3 regions of the Sorangium sp. So ce834 genome follow, and region 1 is predicted to be linked to each of the others. Evidence: predicted binding sites of a transcription regulator. Region 1 holds the regulator's gene; each other region holds the start of a gene.
The links. Region 1 encodes HrcA, which represses chaperone genes, less so after heat shock. Its sites were predicted from a motif close to GNTAGCACTCNCCNNNGGNGAGTGCTANC; they were not measured.
Positions count from the first base shown of each region.

Region 1 (9,944 bases):
TTACTTGCCGCGTTACTCGCCGACCTGCGCCATGTAGCTGACCTGCGCGGCCGAGCCTCCCAGGGGGCTCAGCAGCGTGACGGGCGGCGCGACGAGCCCGGCCGCGGCCGTGTTGTCGATGACGACGTAGTAGAGGCCCGGGCGCAGCTTGTAGCGGCGCGTCTCGACGATCCCGGGCTGGAGCGGGCCGCCCGCCTGCACCGGGCCGGGCGGGGGGCCGAGCGGCTTGCCGGTCTGGTAGGCCTCGCGCCACGCGTCGCCCGTCAGCTTGTCGACGATCATGATGTCCACCGGCGCGCCCTGCACGCTCACCTTGAGGTAGAGCGCCTGGTCCGCGTCGGCGACCTCGAACGGCCCGAGGTAGTCGCGCTGGTGCGCCTGCACCTCGACGACCTCGTTCGCGAACGTATACCGCTCGTCGTCCTCCACCTCGAACGGGTGGTGCGGCCGCTGCGGCGGCATGAGGATCCCCAGCGTGAAGTCCTTCCCGGTCTCCTCGTTGTAGAGGACGGTGAACCCGCGGGTCATCTCGCCCGCGACGAGCTGATTGCCGATCAGGTTGGCGATCCCGCCGAACGGCGCGACGTTCGCCATCACGTCGATGACGGGGTTCTCGACGTAGCCGAGCTGGAAGCTCGGGCCTTGCACGATCCGGTTCAGCCGCCCCCACACGTAGACGTCGTCGCCCGCGATCTGGAAGTCGGGCCGGTACTCGACGGAGGTGGTGAGGGAGAAGCCCACCCGCTTGGCCGGCTGCATGTAGCCGTACCCCGTGCCGGAGATGTGCACGGTGACCGTCTGGGCGGAGTCGTTGACGTCGTACGAGCACTGCATCGGGAAGAACCGCCCGATGCTCGACGATCGGTCCTGGAGGCGCAGCGAGACCCCGCTCTTCAGCATCTCGGGGCAGATCTTGCTGGCGCCGAAGTTCGAGAACAGAAACCAGCGGAGGCCGGGGCTCGCGTTCACGGGGCCGCTGACGCAGGGGCAGCCGACGAACGTGAACGACAGCGCGAGGGCGGCGAGCGTCAGCGCCGCCGAGGCGGCGGACGCGCGGGGGCGCGGGGAGCTTCGTGCGGGCACGCGGGGTAACATAGCGGGTCGACCTCGGGGCGAGAGCGGGTTTGCGCCCGGGAGGGCCGCCCCTCCCGGATCAGCGCACGAGATGCCATTGGACGCCGGGGGTCACCTCCAGATGCAGGTGGTTTTTGTGCGCCCGGTCGTAGTTGGGCGTGAGGATCGACGTAAAGATGTGCTGATCCGCGGCCTCGCACACGATGGAGCGCAGCTCGCGCGCCGCCGCGTCCGCGGGCGGGCCGCCGCTCGCGCCCCCGCCGGCCGCCCTGGGCCGCCCGGTCGCCTTGGCGCCCTCGCCGCACACCGGCGCGCCGCGCCTGCCGACGAAGTCGCGCTCGACGTCGAGCCACTCCTCCGCGAACCCGTCGCCGGCGCGCTCCTTGACGAACCTGTAAGCATCGATGGCGAGCCCGCCCGGGTGCCTCGTGCCCAGCTTGCCCTCGGGCCACATCCTCGACGGAGGCCGCCAGGCCGAGTACATCAGCACCTCGACGACGTCGTGCACGCGCAGGATCCGGCTGAAGTCCGAGAGCGCGAGCGCGAGGCGGCAGTCGAAGACGTCGTTCGGGTTGTCCGCGCGCCGGTGAGCCGGCAGCGCCGTCCGGTAGAGGACCCCGCCGACCCCCTGCGTCAGCCGCACCGGCGCGAGCACGCCCGGCGCGCGCGGCACCGGCTCGAACGCGATCTTCCGCCGCGCGAGCGCCGCGCGGCACTGCTCCGCGCTCATGGCCGCGTAGCGCGCCGACGGGTGCTTGGCCCAGTCCTGGTGGAACCGCACCTTCGGCTTGCCCTGGGCGCTCGGCGCGGCGGCGAGCGGGCCGAGGGCGAGGGCGAGGGCGGCGGCGGTGGCGGCGTGGCGTACGGACGGCATCGTTGGCGGGGACGGCCTCCGGCGCGGCGAGGTGCCCGCTGGAGCTGAAGAAGTGAAGAAGGAGGAAGGCCAGGGACCAGCGGCTATGCCGAACCCTCGGGCGCGGCGGCGGCGCCCATCCTACCGCGCCATTTGACCGGGCCGCGCGATCGCCTCAAAATAGCTCTCATGCGCATCCGTGGGCCCAGCGCCCGCATGCGCGTCTTGACGTATGGGAGCGAAGGTCCGGCCCGCATGGCTTCCCGGTCCGGGCGGTCCCTGGTCCAGGTGGCCACAGCGGCGCGCACGCGCCGCCTGCAGTTGACATGGGAGATGTTTCCAATCGCGCTCGAAAGATCCTTTTCGCCGCGGTCACCGAGTTCATCGCGACGGGCGACCCCGTAGGCAGCAGGACGCTCGCGCGCAAGTACGGGCTGGATCTCTCGGCTGCCTCGATCCGCAACGTGCTCGCGGACCTCGAGGAGGCCGGCTACCTCCACCAGCCGCACACCTCCGCGGGCAGGATCCCGACCGACCGCGCGCTCCGGCTGTTCATCGACGCGCTCGTCGAGCTCCGGTCGCTCTCCCCCGCGCAGCAGGCCGAGCTCAGCGCCAGGTTCGCCGAGATCTACGCCGTTGCGAGCGACCCGCTCCGCGAGACGGGGCGCTACCTGTCGGAGCTGTCGGGCGCCGCGGCGGTCGTCGCGGCGCCGCGGGCGGAGATCCGCGCCCTCGGGCAGCTGCGCTTCATCCCGACGAAGCCCGGGCAGCTGCTCGCGGTGCTCGTCTTCGCCGACGGCTCGGTCGAGAACCGCTTCATCTCGATCGACGAGGCGATCAGCGAAGGGGAGCTCACCCGGATCCACAACCTGCTCGCCGACGTCATCGAGGGGCGCACGCTGGGCGAGATCCGGGACCTCTTCGCCCGCCGCCTCGCCGACGAGCGCCTCCAGATCGACGCGCTGAGGCGCCGCGCCTTCGAGCTCGGCAGCAAGGCGACGGCCGACGTGACGCGGCGGAGCGAGGTGGTCATCGAGGGGCAGAACCGCCTGATCGATCTGCCCGAGTACGCCGACGTCGACCGGCTCAGGAAGCTGATGAAGGCGCTCGAGGAGCGCGAGGAGCTCGTCGATCTGCTCGATCGCACCCTCGCCGCCGGCGCGGGCGAGGTCACCGTCTTCGTGGGCAGCGAGGCGGGCGACCTCGGCGGCGGCCAGCTCAGCCTCGTCGCCGCGCCGTACATGGAGAACGGGCGCGTCGCCGGCACCGTGGGCGTGCTCGGCCCGACGCGGATGGACTACGCGAAGGTGATGCCGCTCGTCGACGCGACCGCCGCGGCGATGAGCGAGGCGCGCGGCAAGGTCAGGTAGCGTCCTTCCGGCGCGGCTCGCGGAGCCGCTCGAGCACCTCGTCGAAGTCGGCGGGCGGCGGCGCCTGGAAGCGCATCGGCCGGCCGTCGGCAGGGTGGTCGAAGCCGAGCTCGACGGCGTGGAGCATCAGCCGCGGGGCGGGGATCTTCGGCCCGCGGTAGTCCCGCACGTAGACCGCCTCGCCGACGAGCGGGTGCCCGGCCTCGGCGAGGTGGATGCGGATCTGGTGCGTGCGCCCCGTCTCGAGGCGGCAGGCGACCAGCGTCGCGCCCGCGGCGCCGGCGGCCTCCTCGGGCCCGCGGAGCGCCTCGATCGGCTCGACGTGCGTCACCGCGAGCTGCCCCTCGCGCCGGCCTCCTCTGGCCGAGCCGCGCAGCCCGTCGCCCCGATCCTCGACGAGGTAGCTGCGGTACGTGCCGCGCGCGACGGCGCCGTGCGCGAGCGCCAGGTACTGCCGGTGCATCGCGCGGACGCGGAGCTGCTGGGCGAGGTGCTTCTTCGCGGCGAGCGTCCGCGCGAAGACGAGCAGCCCGCTCGTCCCCTTGTCGAGGCGCTGCACCACGCCGAGCGGCGCCCGCCCGCGCAGGCGGTCGCGCCGGGCCAGCACCTCCCGCACCAGCGCGTCGAGCGTCGCGGCCTGCTCCGCGGGGTCCTCGTCGCCGTAGGGGATGGTGCTCACCCCGGCGGGCTTGTTCACCACCACGACGCTCGCGTCCGCGTAGACCACGAGCTCGCCCTCGAGCTTGCGCCGCCGCACCGTCTCGGGCCGCGGCGCGTGCAGGCGGACCTCGATCAGCTCCCCGCTGAGCACCCGCCGCCGGGCGCTCGTCGCCACCGCGCTCCCGACGAGCACCTTGCCGGTCTCGATCAGCCGGCGCGCGTCGGACCACGAGACCGACGAAAGCTCCCGGACGGCCCCGTCGAGCGGCCGCCGGTCGAGCGCGGCCGGCACGGTCCAGCGGCCGTCCTGCGGGGGGCGCACCGGGGCGGCCGGGCCTTCGTCGATCGGGTCGGCGGCGTCCTGGGGGGGGTGAGGGGGCGGGGCGGCGGGGCGGCGCGGGCGCATGAGGGCTCGTGGGGGGCGCCTCGGCCCCGCCCACCGGCGTGGGACCGGGCTCTACCGGCGCGGAAAACGCACATCCGCGGGGCCCGCGGGGGCGAAATACACCGCGAATGTTGACACATCGCGCGACCGGAGCCGAAGATATCCAGAGCCGTCATCGCTTTCTCGCCATCTGAGAGGAGACCCGTTCGTGGCCAGCACCCTTCTCGCCGTAGACGACAGCGTGACCATGCGCAAAGTGCTCGAAATCACCTTTGCGGGTCAGGATTTCCGCGTCGTGACGGCGAGCAGCGCCGACGCTGCGCTGCAGAAGCTCAAGAGCGATAAACCCGACCTGGTGATCGCCGACGTCACGCTCGAGCCGAAGAACGGCTACGAGCTGTGCAAGGCGATCAAGCAGGCCTCACCGGCGACGCCCGTCCTGATCCTGTCGTCCAAGCAGAACCCGTTCGATCCCGCGAAGGGCTCGAGCGCGCAAGCCGACGACCACATGGACAAGCCGTTCGACACGCAGCAGATGATCGACAAGGTCAAGAAGCTGCTGGCGTCGCGCGGCGAGGCGAAGCCCGCCGCCGCGGCTCCTGCTGCTGCGACGCCCGCGCCCGCGCGGGCTCCCGCCGCAGCGCAGCCCGCCGCCGCAGCGCAGCCCGCCGCGGCGCAACCTGCCGCCGCGGGCGCGAGCCCGCTCCAGCGCGCGAAGACGCTCATCTACACGCCGAACGCGCCCGCCGCCACCACCGCTGCGCCGGCCCAGGCCTCGGTCAAGACGGCGCCCGGCGGCGCGGCGAACGTGCCGGTCACGACGACGATGGCCTTCTCGCCGACGCCGGTGTCCGGCGTGCCGAAGACGGCGTCCGGTCCTGCGGCGGTCGCGGCCACCGCCTCCGCGCAGGTGAACGGCCAGATGGCGAGCAAGCTCGAGGGCCTCGGGCTCACCTCCGAGCAGGTCGAGGCCGTGATGGCGCTGTCCCGCGACGTCGTGGAGCGCGTCGTCTGGGAGGTCGTGCCGGTCCTGGCCGAGACGATCATCAAGGAAGAGATCGCGCGCCTGACGAAGTAGCGCGCCGCGGCCGTCGCGCGGCCGCGGTCATCGCGCCGTGCCGGCTGTCCCGGCGCGGCGCGCGATCCGGGGCGGCGTGTCCTCATGAGCGGCCGCCTTCGGGTTGAGCCCGTGCAGACCTCGAGCAATGCCGGCGCGCGCATGCGTCGATCGAGCGGCGTGCGCTGCGCGAGCGAGCGCGACCGCTGCTTTGCCCGGCGACGCAGAGTTGCTACGTCAGGGCCGCGCCGCGTTCCGCGTTCGGCGCAGCCATGAACGACACGCACGACAAGAGCAGCGGCGCGCCCGCGGACGCCCGCGACGGGACGACCGCGGCGGACGAGACGACCGAGGGCGGCGTGGAGGGCTCCGGCGCCGCGGAGCCACGCGCCCCCGCGGAGGACGAGGCGGCGGCGCGCGACGGCGCGGCCGGCGCGGACGAGGCGGCGGCGCGCGACGGCGCGGCCGGCGCGGACGAGGCGGCGGCGCGCGACGGCGCGGCCGGCGCGGACGAGGCGGCGGCGCGCGACGGCTCGGCCGGTGCGGACGACGCCGCGCCCGACACCGACGAGGTGCGCCTCGTGCCGCAGGGCAACCCGCTCCGCTGGCGCGGCGCCGCCGTGTCCGCCGCGGGCGCCCTGCTCGCGTTCGTCGTGATGGCGCTCGCGCCTCAGCTTCGCTGGGGCGTCCCGCTCGGCGCGCTCGGGGTCGCCGTCGCGACGCTCGGCCTGCTCGACCTGCTCGGCACGTTCGACGACCCGCCGGAGCACGTCGCCGCGCGCGTCGGGATCCGGGACCTGCTCGGCCCGCTCGCCCTGCTCGGGTCCGGGCTCGCCGCGTTCTTCGCCCTCGTCACGCTCGCCGTGGCGGGTTACCTCTCGCCGAGCTCCCTCTCGGGGGGCGGCGCGCGCACGCTGCTCTCGCTGGCGGTGCCCGCCGTCGCCGTCCCCGCCGCGTTCCTCACGGCCGTGGTCGGCGCGTTCCGGGTCGGCGAGCGCCTCGGCCCCTGCCGCGTCGACGAGACCGGCGCGCCGCGCCCCCTCCTCCGGCGGCACGGCTTCTGGCTCGTCGCCCTCGTCACGCTGCTCTACCTCCCCATGCTCGGGAGCCACGCGCTCACCGACCCGTGGGAGACGCACTACGGCGAGGTCGCGCGCGAGATCCTGGCCAGGAACGACTGGATCTCCCTCTGGTGGGCGCAGGACGGCTGGTTCTGGTCGAAGCCGGTGCTCGACTTCTGGATGCAGGCGCTCGCCATGGCGGCTTTCGGCGTCCGCTACCGGTCGGGAGAGATGCTCTCGGCCGTGGCCGACGGACGCACGCCGTGGCCCGAGTGGGCGGTCCGGCTGCCCATCTTCGCGCTGACGCTCGTCGCCGTTTACCTCCTCTACAAGGCCGTCTCGCGGATCTTCAGCCGCCGCGCGGGGCTGCTCGCGGGCGTCGTCCTCACCACCATGCCGCAGTGGTTCATGGTCTCCCACCAGACCATGACCGACATGCCCTTCGTCGCGACCATGGCCGCGGCGATGGCGCTCCTCCTGCTCGGCATCCACACCGACGACGCTGAGGAGGCGCGCGTCTACGAGGTCGATCTCGGCGCGCTCAAGGTGGGCCTCTCGCTCTACCACCTCGTGCTCGGGGCGATCGTCGCCTGCGCGCTGCCGCAGGTCCTCTACCTGCTGTCGCGCCACGTCGAGATCCACACGGCGCCCTTCGGCCTGCGCCTCCACGGCGACGTCTTCAGCTCCGGCTCCCCGGGCAACTGCGGGCTCCCCGGCAACGAGGCCTGCCGGTCGGTGCTGCCCGTGCTCCCCGGGCTGCAGCCGGCGCTCCAGGCGATCATCTGGGCGCAGACGCTCGGGATCGTCCTGTACGCCTGCTGGGGCGAGCGGCGCGTCCAGCGGCTCCTCTTCCTCGCCGCGTGGTTCTTCGCCGCCCTCTCCACGATGGCCAAGGGGCCCGCCGGCTTCGGGCTCCCGGTGCTCTGCGCCCTCGGTTACGTCGTCGTCTCGCGCCGCTACCGCGACCTGCTCAAGATGGAGATCCCCGTCGGGCTGCTCGTGCTCGCGTGCGTCGCGCTCCCCTGGTTCGTCGCCATGTACGCGCGGCACGGCCAGCCGTTCACCGACAGGCTCCTGTTCCACGACATGTTCAAGCGCGCCTTCACCCACGTGCACGACACGAACGAGGGCGACGACGTGAGCTTCCGCTACTACGTGTGGCAGCTCGGCTACGCGATGTTCCCGTGGACGGGGCTCGTGCCCGCCTCGCTCGTGTGGTGGCTCCGGCGGCGCGAGGGGGGAGCCCCGGACGAGCCCGGCTCGGCCGAGGTCCGAAGGAGCGACGCCTCGGTGTTCCTGGCGATGTGGTTCCTCTTCGGCTTCGCGCTCTTCTCGCTGATGCTGACGAAGTTCCACCACTACATCCTGCCGGCCGTCCCGCCGGCGGCGATGCTCACGGGGATCCTGCTCGACGACATGCTGCGCCTGGAGGCCCGCGCGGGCGCGCTCGGCTCGGGCGCGGCCTCCGCGCCGGCGCCGCCTTCGCGCGCGCTCGCGACGGTCGCCTACGAGCGCGCGATGCTCGGCGCCGTCGCGATCGGCGCCGCGCTCCTCGTCTTCCTCGTCGGGCGCGATCTCGCGATGGCGCGCGAGGGGCAGCCGAGCCAGGCGAGGCTGCTGCACCTGTTCACGTACAACTACAAACGACCCTGGCCGCAGTCGCTCGACTTCTCCGCGACCCTGTGGGCCTTCACCGCCGGGGCGGCCCTCCTGTGCTTGCTGCTGGTGGTCGCGCGCTTTCGCCGCCTCGCCCTCTATGCGCTCGCCTCGCTCGCGATCGCGTTCACGGCGTGGGGGCTCGACGTGTACTTCGTGCGGACGTCGCCCCACTGGGGGCAGCGCGAGACCTTGCTCGCCTACGCGCGCGCGAGCCAGGAGATCCCAGGGCCGCTCGTCGCCTACCAGATGAACTGGAAGGGCGAGAACTTCTACGCCGGCAACAAGCTGGCCGCCTTCGTCTCGAGCGGGAAGAAGTTTCAGGACTACATCAACGAGCAGAAGAAGAAGGGCGTGAAGACCTTCTACTTCGTCACCGAGCACGGGCGCATCAACTCCCTGTCGAACGAGCTCGGCAACCCCCGCATCTTCGAGCGGCTCACGTCCATCGAGCTCAACAACAAGTTCCTCGTCGTCCGAGCGACCTTCGAGTGACCGGACGGCGACGGAAGGCCTTTATCGCACCACCGCTGTCCGGATGTGAGGGTGTACGCCTGCTCCGAACCGAGGCGTGCGGTCGTGGATCACGACAGCGCCTGGACGTCGGGAAATCCCTTGCAGCTATGTCCGTGCGGTAGCGCAAGAGCGCAAGGGAGGTCCTGCGCGGACGCCCTAAGTATTCGAATTCACTGTGGGAAGGCGCAGGCACGCCTCCTGCTCTCTCCGGGCCCGAGCGTCGCGGCGGAGACCTTTCCCCCCCAGGTCCGCTGCGACGCTCTTTCTTTGCGCCGCCGACTGAGGAGCTCGCCGCATGCCGTGCGAGCAGCTCCTCAGTCGGCGGCGCTCGTCGGTGCAGCTTGCAACGCAGCGAAATATCGATCCAGCGCGTCCAGGAGACCTGCTGTGGTGCTCACCTCGGCGGTCACGCCGACCCGGAGCCCCCGCTTCTCGGCGGTGGCGGTCGTGATCGGGCCGATGCTCGCCAGGAGCACGCGGTCGAGGCGCGCCGCGGCGCCCTCGCCGAGGAGATCGCACAGGCTGTCGACGGTGCTGCTCGACGTGAGCAGCACGACGTCGATCTCGCCCGCCGCGAGCGCCCGGAGCAGCTGCTCGCGGCGATCGCTCGAGGCGGGGCGGGTCTCGTAGACGGGCACGACGTCCACCTCGCAGCCGGCGGCGCGGAGCCGCTCGGGGAGCACCTCGCGGGCGACGAGCGCGCGCGCGAGCAGGACGCGGACCGGGGAGCGCGCCGCCCTGCGCTCGGCCAGTGCGGGGTCGGCGAGGATGGCCTCCGCGAGCTCCTCGCCGCGGAACTCCTTCGGGATGATGTCGGCGCGGACGCCGCGCGCGGCGAGCGCAGCGGCTGTCCCGACCCCGATCGCGGCGAGGCGGGCCGAGCCGAAGGCGCGCGCGTCCAGGCCGAGCCGATCCAGCTCCTCGAAGAAGCGCGAGACCCCGTTCTCGCTCGTGAACACGACGGCGTGGTACCCGGTGAGCCCGCGGACCGCCGCGGTGACGCGCGCCGGGTCGGGCGGCGGGTGGATCTCGATGGTCGCGAGCTCCACCGCCTCGCCGCCGCGGAGGCGGATGAGCCGCGAGGTCGAGCGCGCCTGGTGCCGCGGCCGGGTCACGAGCACGCGCTTGCCGAACAGCGGCTTCCGGTCGAACCAGCGCAGCGCGTCCCTGAGGCCGGTGACGGCGCCGACGACGATGACCGCGGGGCTCTGGAGCCCCGCCTCCCGGGCGCGGCGGGGCAGCTCGTCGAGGCGGCTCGAGACGACGCGCTGGTCGGCCCGCGTGCCCCACTGGATCGCCGCCGCCGGCGTCG
Region 1 is NZ_CP150351.1:12,848-22,791, forward strand. It holds gene WMF20_RS00040 (hypothetical protein) at 13-1,083, opposite strand; gene WMF20_RS00045 (hypothetical protein) at 1,154-1,948, opposite strand; gene hrcA (heat-inducible transcriptional repressor HrcA) at 2,254-3,297, shown strand; gene WMF20_RS00055 (RluA family pseudouridine synthase) at 3,290-4,363, opposite strand; gene WMF20_RS00060 (response regulator transcription factor) at 4,551-5,420, shown strand; gene WMF20_RS00065 (ArnT family glycosyltransferase) at 5,672-8,611, shown strand; gene cobA (uroporphyrinogen-III C-methyltransferase) at 8,947-9,944, opposite strand, start outside.

Region 2 (9,944 bases), 4.4 Mb from region 1:
GCCGTTCGCGTCGGGCAGCGGCTTCGCGTAGCGCGCGAGCGTCTCGCGCACCCGCGCGTCGAGGTCGGCGAAATCGAACGGCTTGTTCAGCCAGGCGTCGGCGGCGAAGAGCGGCGACGTCATCTCGTTCAGGTTCTCGCCGATCCCGGTGAGCATGATGACGCCGGTGCTCGCGAACGGCCGGCCGTCGGACGCGTCGCTCTTCAGCCGCTTGCAGATCTCCCAGCCGCTCATGCCGGGCATCATCACGTCGAGGATCACGAGGTCCGGCTGGTGCTCGCGCGCGAGCTCCCAGGCGGCATCGCCCTCGGAGGCCTCGATCACGGAGAAGCCCAGGTTCCTCAGGTGGCGCGCGACGAGGCTCAACATCGCCGGTTCGTCTTCGGCCACCAGCACACGGGGCGGCGTCATGCTCGCGGAAGGCATCGTGGATGCGGATGAGAGTACGTGCGCGCGAACCGGTCAAGAGAGAACGAGCCCACATGGACGCGACGTGCGCTCGGAGCCGCCCTCCCGCGGCGACCCCGAGCGCCGGCGAGGCCGCGATCACGCCGCTCGCGCGAGGGCGATCTTTTCCGTCTGTCCCGCCGCGTAGAAGCGCCGCAGCGTGGCGAGCAGCTCGGCGTGCCGGCCGCGGCGGGCAAGCTCGGCCTCCAGCCGGCCCACGAACCGCGCCGCCAGCTCGTTCGCGATCCGGTAGCGATCCCCGGTCTCGGTGCCCGGCGGATCCATGAAGGTGACGCGCTCGAACAGGTGGGCGCGGATCCGCGCGGCGCGCTCGGGCTCGAAGCGCGCTGGCCCCGGCGGCGCGGCCTCGCGGCGCCGGAGCGGCGGGCCCGGGAGCTCGACCTCGTCGGCCAGGCCGCCGTGGACGAGCAGCACGTACTTGTCCACCTCGGCCTGGAGCTCGAGCTCGAGCTGGGTCGCCGGCAGCTCCCTGCGCGCCCGCTCGGCCACGTAGAGGAAGTGGCTCACCCCCTCGACGATCTGGCAGATCTCGTCGAACGTCCCCTCCCGCCCGCGCGTGATCGCGCGGCGGGGCAGGTGCAGCGCCACCTCGATGTCCCCGTCCGCGTGCCGGATCAGCAGCGCCTCGCGCGCGCCGCCGTCCGTCGGCCGGATGAAATCGTCGACGGCGGGGGCGTCGTCGAGCGCGTAGGTGCGCGCGAGGTGCTGCTGGATCCGGGCGGGGAAGGTCGCGCCCCGCATCAGTTGAGCCCGCCCGTGCCCCGGCTCGGCACGAGCCCGCGCGCCCCGAGCTCCTCGGCGAGCCGGCTGGAGCCGGTGCGGGCCCAGCGCTCGTACATCCGGAGCACCGAGCGCTCGTCCCGAGCGCCGGACGCGAGCGTGCCGTCGGCCACATCGTTCAAGACGCTCACGAAGCGCTCGAACTTCTCGGCCATCTCGGCGAGGACGTCGGGGCCCTGGCCGCCGCGCGCGTTGAGGCGCAGCATCGCGGCGGCGTGGTGGTAGGCTGTCGACCCGACCCCGACCACGTAGCCTCGATCGATGCCCTTGAGCTCGATGTGGCCGCCGAAGAAGCCGACCACGTAGAGGACGCCGTCGCCGAGGTTGCGCAGCCGCCGGAAGCGCTCGGCGCCGGAGGCCTCCAGGGCGTCGCGCAGGAGAAAGGTCAGGGGCTGGTTGAAGGTGGACTCGGCGTGCTCGTCCGGGTGAGCGAAGGCACAAAGCAGACCGACCAGATAACTCGACGCCGCCTCGGTCGCGGCGACGTTCCGAACTCGGAGCGCCTCGTCCACAACCTCCTGGAAGTAGCGGGTCATGCTCGGGGACACAGAGATCGCTTGGCTCACGGGGGCACCTCACTTGCGCGGGCACCCTGGATACCGAAGGAACCCGGGCCACCACGCGCTCAGGTCAACCAGACACGTCCTGTCGGCCTCCCTCGGGCAGGGGACCGTGAGGGCGTCGCGTCACGGTGCTGCTGCATTTCCGCCCTCATACGCTCACTTTAGCCGAGGGACCTGGCCAAGCCCAGCCGCACGCCCCGCGCCTTCCCTTGCAATCTCCAGAACTTACAGCCACCCGGACGCCTGGCTGCCACGCCCGAAATGCCGGACTGGCCTGCGCTTGACACCCTGGAGGGGGTGGCTATCTTCGGCGCGCTCGCTAGCACTCCCCTGAGGTGAGTGCTAGCAAAGTGCCCAGACTGCAATCGTATGGGACCTTGCGGCCGCTCAGACAGGCCGTCTGGGTCCTGCCGTCTCGTGGGACGCGGCCGCTCGTCCCCGGAGGATTCGCAAACATGAAGATTCGACCGCTCCAGGACCGCGTGATCGTTCAGCGCGTGAAGGAAGAAGAGAAGACCAAGGGGGGTCTCTACATCCCGGACACCGCGAAGGAGAAGCCGATCGAGGGCACGGTCATCGCCGTCGGCAACGGCAAGGTCGGCGAGGACGGTACCGTGCGCAAGCTCGACGTCAAGGAGGGCGATCGCGTCCTCTTCGGCAAGTACTCGGGCACCGAGGTGAAGATCGACGGCGAGGAGCACCTCATCCTCCGCGAGGACGACATCCTCGGCGTGATCGAGAAGTGACGCGGGCGACAGCAGGAACTTAGGAGAGACACCATGGCAGCCAAAGAAATCATCTACAACGAGTCCGCCCGCAGCATGATCCTCGCGGGCGTCAACGCCCTCGCCGACGCGGTCAAGGTCACGCTCGGCCCGAAGGGGCGCAACGTCGTCATCGAGAAGAGCTTCGGCTCGCCGACGGTCACCAAGGACGGCGTGACGGTCGCCAAGGAGATCGAGCTCGAGAACCGCTTCGAGAACATGGGCGCCCAGATGGTCCGCGAGGTCGCCTCGAAGACGAGCGACATCGCCGGCGACGGGACGACCACGGCCACGGTGCTCGCCCAGGCGATCTACCGCGAGGGCTCCAAGCTCGTCGCGGCCGGCCACAACCCGATGGAGATCAAGCGCGGCATCGACAAGGCGGTCGAGGCGATCGTGGGGCACCTCCACAGCTCCGCCAAGCAGACGAAGGACGCGAAGGAGATCGCGCAGGTCGGCACGATCAGCGCGAACGGCGACGAGACGATCGGCAAGCTCCTCGCCGACGCCATGGAGAAGGTCGGCAAGGAGGGCGTGATCACGGTCGAGGAGGCCAAGAGCGCCGACACGACGCTCGACGTGGTCGAGGGCATGCAGTTCGACCGCGGCTACCTCTCGCCGTACTTCGTCACCGACCCCGAGGCGATGAAGGCGAACCTCGAGGACTGCTACATCCTCATCTCGGAGAAGAAGATCTCCAACATGAAGGACCTGCTCCCCGTGCTCGAGGCGATCGCCAAGAGCCAGAAGCAGCTCCTCATCATCGCCGAGGACGTCGAGGGCGAGGCGCTCGCGACCCTCGTCGTGAACAAGCTCCGCGGCACGCTGCACTGCGCGGCCGTGAAGGCGCCGGGCTTCGGCGATCGCCGCAAGGAGATGCTGAAGGACATCGCCGTCCTGACGGACGGCCAGGTGATCGCGGAGGAGCTCGGCCTCAAGCTCGAGAACGTCACGATCAGCGATCTCGGCCGCGCCAAGACGGTCATCATCGACAAGGACAACACCACGATCGTCGGCGGCCAGGGCAAGAAGGACAAGATCAAGGCCCGGCAGCAGGAGATCCGCGCCCAGATCGAGAACACGACGAGCGACTACGACCGCGAGAAGCTCCAGGAGCGGCTCGCGAAGCTCGTGGGCGGCGTCGCGGTGGTCAAGGTCGGCGCCGCGACCGAGACCGAGATGAAGGAGAAGAAGGCCCGCGTCGAGGACGCGCTCCACGCGACCCGCGCGGCCGTCGAGGAGGGCATCGTCCCGGGCGGCGGCGTGGCGCTCATCCGCGCGCAGAGCTCGCTCGAGAAGATCCAGGTCAACGACGAGCAGCGGTTCGGCGTGAACATCATCCGCCGCGCCATCGAGGAGCCCCTCCGCCAGATCTCCGCCAACGCCGGCGAGGAGGGCTCGATCGTCGTGCAGAAGGTGCGCGAGGGCAAGGACTCGTTCGGCTACAACGCGGCGTCGGGCGACTACGGCAACCTGCTCGAGATGGGCGTCATCGATCCGGTCAAGGTCGTCCGGTCGGCGCTCCAGAACGCGGCCAGCGTCGCCAGCCTGATGCTCACCACCGAGGCGCTCATCGCCGAGCGGCCGAAGGAGGAGAAGGCGGCGGCCGGCGGCGCCCACGCGGGCCACGGCCACGACTTCTGATCGCGGCGCGGGCAGCTAAGCCCGTCGGGTGAGGGCCGGCTTCCCCCTGGGGAAGCCGGCCCTTCTCCATTTCGACTTCCGGCAGGCCGCGACGCGTGATCTGATCCGCGTAGGTTCGCGATGAGCACCCTGACTACCGAGCGCCTTGATCTGACCCCGGTCTCGCTGCCCCTGCTCGAGGCGGTCATCCGCGGAGATCGCCTCGAGGCGGAGGCGCTGTCCGGCGCGCGCTTCCCCGACGCCTGGCCCGGGCGCGCGCTCGTCGAGCGGGCCTTCAGCTCGCCGCTCGACCGGCTGCGCGACGATCCGGAGGCCTTCCTGTGGGGCACGCGGCTGATGGTGACGCGCGGGCAGGAGGAGCGCGTCGTCGTGGGCAGCGTGGTGCTGAACGGCCGGCCCGACGCGACCGGCACCGTGGAGATCGGCTACGGCGTCGAGGGGAGGTCCCAGGGCCAGGGCTACGCGACCGAGGGGTCGCGCGCCGTCCTGCACTGGACGCTGCAGCAGGCGAACGTGAGGCGCGTGATCGCCACCACGCCGGCCTGGCATCGCGCGTCGCTCCGGGTGATCGAGAAGCTCGGGATGCGCCCAGCCGGGACGCTCGACCACGCCCTCCTGGGCGAGCTGCTCGTCTTCGAGCGCTCCCGAGAGTAGCGGCCGCTCGCGCGCGGCGGGCCCGCGGAAGCGCGCCTCAGGCCCCGGCGCGGCTGACGCCGCCGCGCGGGTCGTGGCGCCGAGCCCACTCGCACATGGTCATGCCCGCGGCGATCGCCACCGGGTACGAGTGGTTGATCCCGTACATGGGGATCGCGATCACGTCCTCGCACGCGTCGAGCAGCGCCGGCGGCAGCCCGTCGTCCTCGCTGCCGAACAGGAAGACGAGCCCTCGGGGAAACGGCGCCTCCCAGAGGGTCCGCCGCGCGTGGTCGCGCTCGACGCCGATGAGGGGACGGCCGCGCGCCGCCTCGAGGAAGGCCGCCTCGTCGGGGCACTCGACGATGGTCTCGTACTTCTGCATGCCCATCGAGGCGCGCTCGTAATAGGGCTCGGTCCCGATCAAGAAGATCTCGCGCACCAGGAAGGAGTGCGCGACGCGGATGATGGCGCCGATGTTGAACGGGTTCTTCGCCCGGCAGACGGCGATCGAGAAGTCGTTCCGCAGGGGGGAGAGCTCCTCGCGGATCTCCTGGGTGGTGAGCCCGAACGGCGGGATCTTCACGGCGCGCTGGCTTCCTTACTCGGCGGCGGCGTAGCGATCGAACAGCGGATAGATGGGGCCCTCGTGGAGCCTGAGCTGCTCGGTGGCGCCCGTCGCGTGTTTGACCAGGAGCACGAGCCCGGCGCGCGGCGCGGCGTCGAACGCGCCCCGGATCGCGGCGACGGACAGGCGTCGCACGGGCCGCCCCGCGATCTCGAGCACCTCGTCGCCCTTGCGGAGCCCGGCGCGCTCGGCGGGCCCCCCCTCGACCGTCCGCGAGATGAACGCGGCGCCCGAGTGCAGCTCGTACCAGAAGCCGAGGCCGAGCTTGGCGTGGGCCGGCTCGAACGCCAGCGTGAGCCAGCCGCCCCCGTCGAGCTCGACCTCGATCTCCCCGGCGGCGCGCTGAGAGTCGGTCGGGCGGCCGATGTCGCGCACCCCGATCGGCTTGTCGACGAGCGCGTCCGACTCCCAGACCTCCACCCGGAGCCGATCCTCGGGCGAGACGTGGAAGTTTCCGCTCGGCCCATCGGGCCACGTCGGGTCGACGGTGTCCTCCTGCACCTTGGTCCGAAAGATCTCCTCGCCGTTGACCAGGACGCGGGCATACGGATCGGGGAGGCCTCCCGCCTCTGGATCCCAGGCTCGGCCGTCCCGCGTGCGCTCCGGGATCCTCGCCCGGACGACCCGGAGCCACCGGACGTCCTCAGGCGGGGGCGGATGCAGCTCGAGCTCTGGAGGGGGCTCGCGGAGCCGGGTCGCGAGCTCCGGGTAGAGGAACGAGCAGCCCCCTGCGGCGAGCAGGATGCCCCCTGTGGCGAGCAGCTTGCCCCCTGCGGCGAGCAGCTTGGACAACGCAGGCATGCAGAGCGCGCGAGGCTTTCGGAGGGCCACGATGGCGCCATTTTTGGCCGGAGCCGGCGTCAGCCGCAACTAAACCGTGCTATTTCCGGCACCCATGCAGGACTCGCCCGTGATCGCTACCAGCGACCTCAGCGCGCATGTCGACGGCAAGGTCGTGCTCCGCGGATGGCTCTACAACAAGCGCTCGAGCGGCAAGCTCCACTTCCTCGAGCTGCGCGACGGCTTCGGCACCGTCCAGTGCGTGATGGCCAAGAGCGACGTCGGCGACGAGGTCTTCGCGGCCGCCGACAAGGTCACCCAGGAGAGCGTGATCGAGGTCACCGGCCAGGTGAAGGCGCACCCGAAGCGCGCCGGGGTGTTCGAGGTCGTCGCGTCCGGCTTCCGCCTGCTCGGCCCCACCACGGGCGAGTACCCCATCTCGCCCAAGGAGCACGGGACCGATTTCCTCATGGATCACCGCCACCTCTGGCTGCGCTCGAGGCGGCAGCACGCGATCTTGCGCGTGCGTCACACCATCATCCAGGCCATCCGCGACTTCTTCGACGGGCGGGGGTTCACGCTCGTCGACGCGCCCATCTTCACGCCGAACGCGTGCGAGGGGACGAGCACGCTGTTCCAGACCGACTACCACGGCGACCCGGCGTACCTCACCCAGTCCGGGCAGCTCTACATGGAGGCGGCGGCGGCCGCGTTCGGGAAGGCGTACTGCTTCGGGCCCACGTTCCGCGCGGAGAAGTCGAAGACCCGCCGCCACCTGGCCGAGTTCTGGATGGTCGAGCCCGAGGTCGCGTTCATGGACCTCGAGGGCGACATGGACCTCGCGGAGGACTTCCTCTGCTTCATCGTCGAGCGCGTCCTCGAGCGGCGCCGGCCCGAGCTCGCCGTGCTCGAGCGCGACGTCACGAAGCTGGAGGCCGTCAAGAAGCCGTTCCCGCGCATCCGTTATGACGAGGCCGTCGCCATCCTGAACGAGGCGCGCGCGGAGAAACGCAAGACGGCCGGAGAGACTGGAATTCCCGATTTTCCCTGGGGCGAGGATCTCGGCGGCGAGGACGAGACGATCATCTCCAGCCGGTACGATCGCCCCGTCATGATCCACCGCTATCCGGCCCAGGTGAAAGCCTTCTACATGAAGCGCGATCCGACGGACGACCGGCTCGCGCTCTGCGTCGATGTCCTGGCGCCGGAGGGTTACGGTGAGGTGATCGGGGGCGGGCAGCGCGAGGACGATCTCGCCACCCTCGAGCGGGCAATCGAGGCGCACAAGCTGCCCCCCGAGGCGTTCAGCTGGTACCTGGACCTGCGCCGGTATGGCACCTTCCCGCATGCGGGGTTCGGGCTGGGCGTCGAGCGGAGCGTCGCCTGGATCTGCGGTCTGCCCCACGTGCGCGAGACCATCCCGTTCCCGCGGATGCTGAATCGGCTCTCGCCGTAGTGCCGCGCGTCAGAGATCCTGCCGGGTTTCTGGCTGCCGCGCTGTCTCACCTTCACCTCGCGCGCCGCGCGGGGCCGACCTCGCCCCCGCCGCGCTCTGCCCCGCAAACGTTGCGCGACTGCCGCTGCGCCGCTGCCCGCTGTGCAGCAACCGCCTGTGCCGGCCGCACGTCGCGGGACCGGCGCGAGAGCTACCGGCGGGGCGGCCGAGCGCTGGAGGGCGCGCGCCACGGCGCGATGCGCCACGGTGCCGACGCGACGAGCCGACGCGCAGAAGCGGATGAGGCTCGCCGCTGCGCGCGGGGAGGCGGGGGGAGGCGGGGAGGAGGAGCGGGTGGGAGCGCTCCGTGGGACGAGGAGCATGAGTGAGAGGTAACGCGACCAGCGACCGCCGCGACGAGCGGCGGGCAGTGTGGTCAGGCCGTGCCCGCGACGAGCGTCGCCGCTGGGGATCCGTTTTTGCTCCGCTTGCAGGGCGACTCTGTCGTATCAAGAAAGCATAGGGCGCAACGCGCGACCCACGCTCACTCGGCCGACCGACGGAGCCACCCCTGCTTGCAGATGAGGGAGCGCTCTACCGGCGAGCCGGACCCTGCCCCCGGCCCAACTCGCGAGGACAAAGCTATGGCTCGTCTCGTCGGCTTCATCGGTAACCGTCCGGATCTCGGCGCGCGTGCGATCGAGCTTGAAGACCGTGCCCTCACGGTTCGCCGAAAGGAGGGCGTGATCCCTGGCTGGGGCGTCGGCTTCTACCAGGGAGGAGAGATTCTCCTCAAGCGCCGGCCGATCGACGATCGACCCGAGATCAGCCTGGTCGACATGACCAAGGACGTGCGCGCCGACATCCTCGTGGCGCATGTCCGGGCTGCGACGGTCGGCAGCCTGCGCACCGAGAACACGCACCCGTTCCGCTACCGGCAGTGGCTGTTCGCCCACACGGGCACGGTCGAAGGGTTCGCCCGACTGCGGAGCCAGCTCAGCGACTCGCTGCCGCAGTTCCTCCAGCGCGACGTCCGCGGCGAGACGGACAGCGAGATCCTCTTCCACCTGTTCCTCTCGTTCCTCCACGACAGCGGCCAGCTCGATCGGCCCAACGTGGACGCGGCGAGCGCGCGGGCGGCCCTCCGGTCCTCCATCGCGCTCGTCGATCGGCTCTGCGCGGAGGAAGGGGCGGGGCCGAGCGCGATGAACATCGTGGTCACCAACCCGGAGTACCTGCTCGCGGCCCACGGCGGCACGCCGATGGCGTACCGCATCTACCAGGGCAGCGACGACATGGAGCGGCTCCTGAGCGACGGCGGCCTCGGCCGCATGCGCATGCCCGACTACGCCGCGAGCCGGCTCACGCTCGTCGCGTCGGACTTCGACGACGACCAGTGCCCCGCGGGGTGGACCCACGTCGGCGAGCGTGCGATCGTGACGTTCACGCGCGCCGATGCTCCAGCGATCGAGCCGATCTGAACGCCCCCACGGCCCGCAACGGGCCGCGGCGCACGCAGCGCCGGCCGGCGTCCCCGACACCTCGCGAGCGCCGCCGGCGCTCCCCTCGCTGCTCCTCGCCGCGCTCCTCGGCTCGTCCCTCCTCGGGTGCGGGCTGGGAGGCCCGGCCTCGTTCCCCGCCGCTTCCGAGCTCCCCGACGATCGTCGCCGTCCGGACGGCGTGGCGATCGATCTGGCGAGCGCCCCGCCGCGACCCGCGAACCAGGCGGACGTGAGGGACAGCGTCGTGACCCTCCGGACGCCGCTCGGCGTCGGCGTGGCGCTGGACGTCGTGGCCGAGTTCTTCAAGCGGATCATCGCCGAGGACAGCGAGGCCCTGGGCGAGCTGCTGACGCGCGACGCCCTCGCGATCCACACCGGCTCCGGCGGATCGGGGCAGCCGCCGAGCGCCGGGCTCTTTTGGGAGCAGCGGTTCCGGCGGCTCGAGTACGGAAAGCTCGCCGGAGAGCCGGTCTACCGCGAATCGGAGCTGCAGATCTTCCGGGCGGAGGACGTGCTCGCGACGCCGCAACACCCCGCGATCCAGCCGGAGACGCTCGACGACCAGGACATCGTGATCCGCGTGCCGATCATGACCGCACGGATCGCGGCGGACCGGCTGCTCGGCGACGAGATCGTGGTCTGGCTGCGGCGAGACGGCCCGCGATTCAAGATCTATCGGCTGCTCGAGGACTTCCAGCTACAGTAGGCTTTGCGCTCGTGCCGCATCTCCGACAAGATCAGGGCTCG
Region 2 is NZ_CP150351.1:9,493,641-9,503,584, forward strand. It holds gene WMF20_RS34625 (response regulator transcription factor) at 1-426, opposite strand, end outside; gene WMF20_RS34630 (hypothetical protein) at 547-1,209, opposite strand; gene WMF20_RS34635 (hypothetical protein) at 1,209-1,814, opposite strand; gene groES (co-chaperone GroES) at 2,267-2,557, shown strand; gene groL (chaperonin GroEL) at 2,591-4,219, shown strand; gene WMF20_RS34650 (GNAT family N-acetyltransferase) at 4,340-4,873, shown strand; gene WMF20_RS34655 (TrmH family RNA methyltransferase) at 4,911-5,438, opposite strand; gene WMF20_RS34660 (C2 domain-containing protein) at 5,454-6,281, opposite strand; gene asnS (asparagine--tRNA ligase) at 6,376-7,716, shown strand; gene WMF20_RS34670 (class II glutamine amidotransferase) at 8,439-9,176, shown strand; gene WMF20_RS34675 (hypothetical protein) at 9,151-9,903, shown strand.
Region 2: a site for HrcA is predicted at 2,130-2,158, ahead of groES (co-chaperone GroES). Genes of this name have one in related genera too.

Region 3 (9,944 bases), 4.5 Mb from region 1:
CCGATCGCGACGCGCCCGAGGGGCCCGATCCAGGCGTTGTCCGAGGCGTATTTGAAGAAGAAGAGCGCGCCGAGCAGGAAGGTCGCCGCGCCTGCGCGGGTGAGCCAGGTGAGGCCGAGCCTCTCCTCGATGGTGGGTGTCTCTGGGCCTCCGTGGCGCGCGGCCGAGGCGGCGCCGGCGGCGCTCTCGTCGAGCGTCGCCGCGGGGAGAGGCTGGAGAGCGGCGACGGTCTCCGGGAGCGCGATCGCAGGCGGCGCGCCGGCGGCGTCGTCCGGGAACGCGATGCCCGGCGGCGCGCCGGCGGCGTTGGTGGCGGCGTCCGGGAACGCGATGCCCGGCGGCGCGCCGGCGGACCCCTCGTCGATCGCGGGCAGCGCGCCCGCGCCCCCGGTGGCCGCTGGGGGCGCGACCGACGGGGGCGTGAGGGCGTCCTGGGCAGTTCGCTCCGGCTCCAGGGGCTGCGCGCTGCGCGGGCTCTCCACCGCGGCGGTCGGCTCGGGGCGGCCGCGCTGCCCGGAGAGCTCGGCCAGCCGGTGCTCGAGCGCGTGGATCCGCAGCAGCAAATCCTCGTTGCGCCGGTTGGCCCGGACGGCGAACACGAAGGCCACCAGCGGGGCAACCAGGAGATAGCCGGCGAGCGCGAGCCCGAAAAAGACGACGATTCCTGCCCCCATGAAGGCTTCGTAGCATGGGGCGCCTGTCGCCGGCGCCGCCCGTCCGCGCGATGACGCCTGCGCTGTTCACGCTGCCCCTGCCGACATCCCACCCGTGCCTGCGAGGCCTTTCGGCGCGCGCTGGGACTGGAGTAAGGTGCACCCCCATGAGGAACACACGCCTGCCTGATCGCCCGGCCCGGGGCGCCTGCTATCTTCCCCGTGTTCCCGGACGGCGGCGTTGCTCGGGGGGGGAGCGCGGCCATTCGGGAACAGTTCTTTTGTCCTCTCGCCTCGCTGTTCCGGGGACCTCGCGATGCTGAAGCACCCGACCGTCTCGGCATGGCAGCGCGATCACGAGGAAGGTGGGTATACCGCCGAGATCAACGGCTGGACCTTGCGGGTCCGCTGGAGACCGGAGCGCCCTGGCGAGCTCCGTGGCTTCGTGTGGGAGGCCGTCGATCCGTCGGGGAACAAGGTCGCCTCGAGCGAGATCCACGAGGAGATCGAGGTGGCGATGGCGTACGCCGAGGAGCGCGCGGCCCCCGATCCGAAGAAGCACGGGTCGAAGACCATCGACTGAGGCGCGCGCCCCGCGGCGGCGCGGCGCTCAGCCCGCCTTGTCCGCGGCCGCCTTGCGGCTCCGCCGGGTCGCGTAATTCCGGATCACGATCTCTCCCACGCGGCCCCGGGCGTCGCTCTTCGCGTTGATGCTCCGGAGCGCCGCGACGCGGTCGATCTTGAACCGCTTGTAGAGCGGCGGGATCTCGGGAACATCGGAGTTCGAGAGCATCACCTGGACCCCCCGCTCGTCGAGCGCCGCGAACAGCGCCGCGAGGCGCTCCTGGTCGCGGAAGCCGAAGCCGCCCGCGCTGTACGAGGTGAAGTTCGCGGTCGGCGAGACGGGCGAGTACGGCGGGTCGAGGTAGACGAAGTCGCCCTCGCTGGCGTGGTCGAGCACGCGCTCGAAGTCGCGGACCTCGAGCTCGACGCCCTGCAGCGCCGCCGAGCAGGCCCGCAGCTGGGGCGCGTTGCAGATCGACGGGTTGACGTAGCGGCCGAAAGGCACGTTGAAGCGGCCGGCGCTGTTGACCCGGTAGAGCCCGTTGAACCCCGTCCTGTTCAGGAAGATGGTCCGCGCGGCGCGCTCGGGCAGCGTGAGCGAGGCGGGGTCGAGATCGCGAACCCGGTAGTAATGCGCCTCCTCGTAGGCGTGGCTGCCCAGCGCGTCGATGACCTCCTCGACCCGGTCGCGCACCGCCCGGTAGCAGTCGATGAGCTCGGCGTTGACGTCCGTCAGCGTCGCGCGTTTCGGCTGCAGGCAGAAGAAGAGCGCGGCCCCCCCGACGAAGGGCTCGAAGTAGCGCCCGTACGACGCGGGCAGGAGCGGCTGGAACTGCCGGAGCAGCTGGCCCTTGCCGCCCGCCCATTTGAGGAACGGACGTGGCAGCAGGGGCGCGGCGCTGTCGGCTTCGGTGACAAGGGCGGTGGTCATCGCGCAATACTGGACGCCAACCTACCAGGGCGCGCGATCGTCCTCAACCACCGAGGTCATGCCGGCGACCTCCCTGGTCCAGGGCCCCCGCCGGTCCGCCCGCGGCGCGCGTTCCCCCGCGCGACGTCCCGCGCCACGCATCGCTCCAGGCTAGGTCGTTCTATGTCCACACCCCGGCGCCTCCGGACGGCGAGATGTCTTGTGGGCAAACGTGGATGTTGGTCAATTTTATGAACAAATTCAATTGCTTGTAAGTGGGCGTGAGCGCGCGTGTCCCGGCGCGAGCGCTGCCCGGATCATGGCATGTCGCGGCTTGCGTGATCGCCGAGCGGGGATAAGTTGAAGTCTCGACACGCGGGCTGAACAGCCGCCGGCAAAGCGGGGTTCTCCCGAATTCACGCACCGCCGCTTCAGGCCATCTCGCCGTGGACCTCGGCGGCGCGGCAGGGGCTCGCCCGGGCGCAGGGCGCGGGCGCCCCGCGCCGCCTTTCGGCTCTCGTGGGAGCCGCCGTCCGCTCTCGACAGGAGGAATGCCGCCATGATGCTTGCCTTCGACCTCGATCGCGACGACGCCCCGCAGCAGCGCGGCCCCGCTCCGGCGGACGGGCCGGGCTGCTTCGGTGAGGCAGCGGATTACCGGGCTCAGCGGATCCTCTACGCCGCGCGCGGCTGGATCGCGGAGCAGGACGGCATCACCACGGACGGGCGCTCGCTCATCCTGCTGCACGCCCAGCGGACGTCGCCGGAGCGGCGCGAGGCGCTCGTGCGCTGCTTCGAACGGGTGCTCCTGCACGCCCCCCGGCCGGAGCTCCCCGCGCTCGCCGCGTCGCTGCGCCAGGCCGGGCTCTCCGTGGACGAGGGGCTCTCGGTGATGGGCGCCCCGGCCGGCGAGGTGCGCGCCGCCGTGCAGGGGCTCGGCCGGTTTCGCTCCTTTCCGGCGGGCCTCCGCCTCTCCCGGGTGTCGCCGGACGACGACGACGCCACGATCCGGTCGATCCAGGAGCTCCAGGCCGAGAGCGGCCACGCGCCGCTCCCTGGCTGGACCCTTCGCGGCGCCGAGGGGCGCTCCGTGACCCTCGCGCTGCGCGACGGCCGGGGCGCGCTGATCGGCTGCACGACCCTGTGCGTCCTGACGCGGCCCGAGGCCGCCGAGGACGGCGGGCCCAGGGCGCTCTCCCAGCTCGGGCTCCTGGGCGCCCCGCCGCTCTGGATCTCCGACGTCGGCGAGGCGCCCTCGTGGACGGGCATGCCGATCTGCACCTGCCTGCGCGAGGAGTATCGCGGCCGCGGGCTCGGCGCCCCGCTCCAGGCCGCGGCGCTCCGGGAGGGGCACGATCGCTTCGGGATCCGGTGGTTCTACGCGCTCGTCCGGGCCGGCGACGAGATCGCGAAGCGCATGGACGCGCGCTGCGGCCTCGCCCCGCACCGGGCCGAGGGGTTCCTCGTCGCGACGGCGGGCCCCGCCGAGAGGGCACGGCGGCCGGCGGCGGGGCGCCGCGCCTCGGGCTGACCGCACGGGCGCGAGGACCTGGCCGAGCGCGCCGCGCCTCGGGCGGACAGCTCCGGCGCGGGGATCCGGTGGCGGGCGCCGTCTCAGGCGGAGAGCACGGGCGCGAGGAGCTGGCCGAGCTCCGCGGCGATCTTCTTCTGCTGCGGGACGCGCGCGCCGATCGACGCGAGGTAGAGCGTCCGTTCGCACACCGTGAGCCGCGTCGCGTAGAAGTCGTCGTCGCCGGCGACCGCATCGACGAGCTCGTCGAGCTCGGCGTAGCCGGCGATCCTGTCGGCGCAGCCGGCGCCCAGCGCGGCGAGCAGCGCGAGATCGTCGTCGCTCGCCGCGGCGCCCGCGGAGCGCGCGCCGCCGAGGAGCGCGCCCTCCTCGCCGGCGAGGGCGACGGCGCGCACGCCGCTCCCCTGCGTGGCCTTCGCCAGATAGCGCCCCACGGCATCTCGAGGGACAGCGCTCGGAGTCTTCTGTCGGTTCATCGGGTGCCTCCGGCCGCGACTCTGCCCCGCCCGGCGCGGATGCCCAAGAAATCGGCGCCCGCGCGCCCGGCGCCAGGACGAGCTCGGCTGGAGCGCTAGCCGAGCGTCCACGGGGCCGGCGTCTCGCCCGCGGCGCGGCGGCGGATGCTCTCGAGCGCGCACTCGTAATAGCCGTCGCGCGCGGCCACGAACTCGTCGAGCTGCACGTCGCGCGGCGCGATCGTCACGGCGCCGCTCTCGTCCGGCGCTTGCCGCATCAGGCCGGTCACGCTGGGCACCTCGCCCCGGACGAGGCGCAGCGCCGCGTGGAGCGGGAGCGACAGCAGCGCGGTGACCTCGGCCGGATCGGGGCGGAACGCCGCGAGCGTGCGGCGGGTGGTCGCGAGCAGCACGTCCACCAGCTCGCAGTCGATGATGCCGGGCGCGTGGTCGTCCATGTGGCGGCACGTGCCGAGCCGGATCACGTCGCCCGGCGCGAGCGGCAGGCCGATCTCCTCCTCGGCCTCGCGCAGCGCCTCCGCGAGATCCTCGCCGGCGCGGTAGTGCCCCGACACGGCGACCTCGAACGCGCCGGGCCAGGTGTCCTTGTCCGGGCTGCGCTGCTGGAAGAGCACCCAGGGCTCCGCGCTGCTCCGGCGGCCGTCGGGCTCGCGCTCGAGGACCACCCACACGTGGACGCTCCGGTGCCAGTCGCCGTCGCGGTGAACGAGCTTGCGCGCCTTGCGCACGCCGAGCGGCTTGCCGCTGCGATCGAAGATGTCGAACAGCTCGTCCCCGTCCTGCGCCGCCATGGGCCCGGAGGGTAGCGCAAGTCGAACGGAGCGGCGCCGTTGCTACCCGCGTGCTCCTCGACGAAGCCGTGCTTCATCAAGCATGATGCAGACGCGCCGGGCGACGACGTTGACGCACCCGGCGACGCGCTGCTCCAGCAGCGTCGCTGCGCCGCCATCGACGTGCAGACGGGCGGCGCAGCAGTGCGGCATCGCGGGCGCAGCGGCCTCGCGAACCACAGCCGCACCGCGTCGTGGAGCAGCTCCCGGTAGCCAGGAGAGGTGAGGTGATGCTGGCGATCCCAGCGGGAATCGAACCCGCGTTACCGGCGTGAGAGGCCGATGTCCTAACCGCTAGACGATGGGACCTTGTACTGTCGAGAAGGCCGATAGCAGAGCTGATCGACCTGGCTGGGGGACAAGGATTCGAACCTTGATAGCAAGAGCCAGAATCTTGCGTCCTGCCGTTAGACGATCCCCCAAGGGGTCAGCGCTGTGTTCATCAGCGCCACGGGCCGCGGAATCTACTCGGACCGGTGGGGTTGTCAAGCGATCAAAATCGGACCCGACCGAGAAAACGTCACCGGGCCGAAAATGCCCGGTGTTTCGAGCGGTTCGCTCCGCCCCCTCGGCCCCACGCGAGCCCGCCGCTTCTCTCGCAGCCGCCCGCCAGCCGTCCGCCAGCCGTCCGTCCGTAGCGTTATCGCTCACCCTCACCCCCTCGACCGCCGCTCTCCGGAGGGGGCCTCCACGGCATTGCGGCGGTTGCCCGGGCGCTGTCTCCAGGAACTCCTTTTCCGTTCCGTGCGGGCGACGGCCCCGGAAAAGTCGCGACTGTCTGCTGCGCGCCCTTGACGTGCCGGGCGACTGATTTACTTTCGGCCGCGGTTTAGCCACCGGCCTAGGAGAGTGCCAAGCGACTGTGATCCTGGGCACTTAGCTCTCGTCGTGTGGGCGGAAGGCCCCTGCGGGGGGGCGAACGGGACCTCCGGCGAGCCGATGGTCAGTCAACCAGCCGAGGACGAGGGAGCCACCATGAAAATCAGGCCGCTGCAGGATCGGATTGTCGTCAAGCGCGTCGAGAGCGAGACGAAGACCAAGGGGGGCATCATCATCCCCGACACCGCGAAGGAGAAGCCGATCGAGGGGCGCGTCGTTGCGGTGGGCAACGGCAAGGTCCTGAAGGACGGTAAGGTGCGCCCGCTCGAGGTGAAGGTCGGCGACAAGGTGCTGTTCGGCAAGTACAGCGGCACCGAGGTGAAGCTCGACGGCGAGGAGCACGTGCTCATCCGCGAGGACGACGTGCTCGCCGTGACCGAGTCCGCCTCCTGACCCGGATCGAGGGCAACCGAACCCAAGCGCTAGCAGACGCGGCCGTGTGGCCGCGAGGGGATTGAGAGATGGCTGCGAAGCAGATCGTTTATAGCCGCGGCGCCCGCGCCGCGATCCTGAAGGGCGTGAACACGCTCGCCGATGCGGTCAAGGTGACCCTCGGCCCCAAGGGGCGGAACGTCGTCATCGAGAAGAGCTGGGGCGCGCCGGTCGTCACGAAGGACGGCGTCACGGTCGCCAAGGAGGTCGAGCTCGCCGGCAAGCTCGAGAACATGGGCGCCCAGATGGTCCGCGAGGTCGCCTCGAAGACCAGCGACAAGGCCGGCGACGGCACGACGACGGCGACGGTGCTGGCCCAGGCGATCTTCGGCGAGGGCCTCAAGCTCGTCGAGGCCGGGCACAACCCGATGAACCTGAAGCGCGGCATCGACGCGGCCGTCGCGAAGGTCATCGAGTCCGTGCAGCAGGCCGCCAAGCCGACCAAGGACAAGGACCAGATCGCCCAGGTCGCCACCGTCAGCGCGAACGGCGACAAGGAGATCGGCCAGATCCTCGCCGACGCCATGGAGAAGGTCGGCAAGGAGGGCGTGATCACGGTCGAGGAGAACAAGCGCATGACGACGGAGCTCGAGACCGTCGACGGCATGCAGTTCGACCGCGGCTACCTCTCGCCCTACTTCGTGACCGATCCCGAGAAGATGACGGCGGTCCTCTCGAACCCGCTCATCCTCGTCCACGAGAAGAAGATCTCGGCCATGGCCGACCTCTTGCCGCTGCTCGAGCAGGTGGTGAAGCAGGGCCGCGAGCTGCTCATCCTCTCCGAGGACATCGAGGGCGAGGCGCTCGCCACGCTCGTCGTGAACAAGCTGCGCGGCACCATCAAGGTCGCCGCCGTGAAGGCGCCCGGCTTCGGCGATCGCCGCAAGGAGATGCTGAAGGACATCGCGATCCTCACGGGCGCGACCGCGTTCATGGAGGACCTCGGCCAGAAGCTCGAGAGCGCCACGGTGCGCGACCTCGGGTCGGCCAAGCGCGTCGAGATCGACAAGGACAACACGGTCATCGTCGACGGCCTGGGCGACAAGGCGGCGATCAAGGGCCGCATCGAGGCGATCCGCAAGCAGATCGCGGACACGGCGAGCGACTACGATCGCGAGAAGCTCCAGGAGCGGCTGGCGAAGCTCGCCGGCGGCGTCGCGGTGGTGAAGGTCGGCGCGGCGACCGAGACGGAGATGAAGGAGAAGAAGGCCCGCGTCGAGGACGCGCTGCACGCGACCCGCGCGGCCGTCGAGGAAGGCATCGTGGTCGGCGGCGGCGTGGCCCTCCTCCGGGCGGCCTCGGCCCTGGAGCAGCTCAAGTTCAACGACGAGCGCGACGTCGGCGTGCGGCTCGTGCGCCGCGCCGTCGAGGCGCCGCTCCGCCAGATCGCCCAGAACGCGGGCGTCGACGGGACGGTGGTCGTGGAGAAGGTCCGGTCGGGCGCGGCCACGTTCGGCTACAACGCCGCGACCGACGCGTACGAGGACCTGCTCGCCGGCGGCGTCATCGACCCGGCCAAGGTCGTGCGGCACGCGCTCTCCAACGCGGCCAGCGTCGCGAGCCTGATGCTCACGACCGAGGCCCTCGTCGCCGAGAAGCCCAAGAAGGAGAAGCCGGCGGCCGGCGGCGCCCCCGGCGGCATGGGCGGCATGGGGGGTATGGGCGGCATGGGCGGCATGGGCGGCATGGGCGGCATGGGCGACTTCGACATGGGTTGATCGCCTGTCCGGCCGCGCGCCGGTCGTCGCCGCTCTCCGGCAACGCCGGGCGGTCGACGTGGCGCGCGCCGCTCCCGACGAAGCGGGCCGAGGGGTCCTCCAAAGCATGCTGGCTTGGAGGGCCCCTCGCGTTTTGTGAGGCCGAGAGCCTTTGCCTGGGTTTTTGACCCGCGGTCACGCACGGCGCTAGACTCTCGGGCAATGTCGGAGTCGTCGTTCGCCCGCTATGGCCGCGAGTACGTGCCGGGCGACGTCCTGTTTCGCGAGGGCGACCCCGGCGACGTCATGTTCGTCATCCAGTCCGGCGCTGTGCGGATCACCAAATCGGTCGAGGGCGAGGACAAGGTGCTCGCCGTGCTCGGGCCCGGCGAGTTCGTCGGCGAGATGGCGATCCTGAACGGCAAGCCGCGCAACGCGACGGCCACCGTCAGCGAGCCGTCCCGCTGCCTCGTGGTCGACGCGCGAAAGCTCAAGGCCATGCTGCAGCGGGACACCGAGATCGCGTTCCGGCTCATCAAGAAGCTCGCGAAGCGGCTCGACGCGGCGGACGCGCTCGTCGAGATCCTCATGCACCGGGACCCGAAGGCGCGGGTGATGCTCGCGCTCGCCCGCCACGCCGAGGCGTTCGGGGAAGAGACGCCGGAAGGGATACGCCTCCGCGCCACCCCCGCGGACATCGCGCGCGAGGTCGACGTCGAGCAAGGAATGGTGGACGAGGTGATGGCGCGGCTCCGCCGGCTGAAGCTCCTCGCGGAAGGGCCCCCTGCGCGTGAGGCGATCATGGTGACCGACATGCGGAAGTTTCAGGATTTTATAGAATTCCTGGGGACGCCGCAGAAGTTCGGCGGAGCGAGCTGAGCCAGTGGAGCTGCGTGTCATCGGCTGCCACGGCGGGGAGACCCCCCGGCATCGCACGTGCGCGTTCGTCGTGGACGACGTCCTCGCGATCGACGCGGGCTCGCTGACCAGCGGGCTCGAGGTGAAGGAGCAGGCGAAGATCGAGGCGTGCCTCGTGAGCCACGCGCACCTCGACCACATCCGCGATCTGGCCACGATCGCGGACAACCGCTGCCAGCTCGGGTGCCCGCCGCTCGTGATCGCGGGCACGCGCGAGACGCTGCGCACGCTGAAGAAGCATTTCTTCAACAACGTGCTGTGGCCCGATTTCGCGGCGATCCCGACCGCCGCGCAGCCGACCATCGAGTACCTCGAGCTCAAGCCGGAGCGCCCCACGATGGTCGCCGGGCGGCTCGTGCGCGCGGTCCACGTGACGCACACGATCGACGCGTCGGCGTTCGTGATCGAGGGGAGCGGCGGCGCGATCGCGTACAGCGGCGACACCGGGCCGACCGAGCGGCTCTGGGAGGTGCTGAACCAGCAGCAAGACCTCCGCGCGCTGCTGATGGAGGTCAGCTTCCCCGATCGGGAGCAGCGGCTCGCGACCGTGAGCGGCCACCACACGCCGCAGACGCTCGCCGTCGAGCTCCAGAAGTTCCGCGCGCCGAAGGATCTGCCGACGATGCTCTACCACATCAAGCCCGTCTTCCAGGCCGAGGTGGAGCGAGAGTGCGCCGCGCTGAAGGGGCTGAACCTGGAGGTCCTTCAGCTCATGGATCACTTCGTCCTGTAGCGGCGCGCCAGCCGCCCGCTAGCGCCGGCGCGCGCGCCAGGCGCTAACTGGCGCGGCTACCGTCGGCTAGCGCCGGCGCGCCAGGCGCTACCTGGCGCGCCTGCCACCGGGCGCCGTGGGCCTGCGCCGCGTCGCCCGCGCTCGCCGTCCCGGGCTCTCCTGGAGCAGGGGGCGGGCGATCGGCGAGGGGCTAGCGGCTCTCCTGGGTGGGCTCGTCGACGAAGGCGCGCTTGCCGTCGGGGACCTCCTCGACGCGGGCGAGGACGACCGTGATGTTGTCGGTGCCGCCGAAGTAGTTCGCCCGATCGATGAGCGCCTTGC
Region 3 is NZ_CP150351.1:4,515,640-4,525,583, forward strand. It holds gene WMF20_RS16400 (DUF2339 domain-containing protein) at 1-674, opposite strand, end outside; gene WMF20_RS16405 (hypothetical protein) at 970-1,236, shown strand; gene WMF20_RS16410 (DNA adenine methylase) at 1,264-2,148, opposite strand; gene WMF20_RS16415 (hypothetical protein) at 2,687-3,658, shown strand; gene WMF20_RS16420 (hypothetical protein) at 3,742-4,092, opposite strand; gene WMF20_RS16425 (NUDIX hydrolase) at 4,230-4,925, opposite strand; tRNA gene WMF20_RS16430 (tRNA-Glu) at 5,199-5,273, opposite strand; tRNA gene WMF20_RS16435 (tRNA-Gln) at 5,313-5,386, opposite strand; gene groES (co-chaperone GroES) at 5,940-6,236, shown strand; gene groL (chaperonin GroEL) at 6,305-7,993, shown strand; gene WMF20_RS16450 (Crp/Fnr family transcriptional regulator) at 8,195-8,851, shown strand; gene WMF20_RS16455 (MBL fold metallo-hydrolase) at 8,856-9,623, shown strand; gene WMF20_RS16460 (PP2C family protein-serine/threonine phosphatase) at 9,814-9,944, opposite strand, start outside.
Region 3: a site for HrcA is predicted at 5,793-5,821, ahead of groES (co-chaperone GroES). Genes of this name have one in related genera too.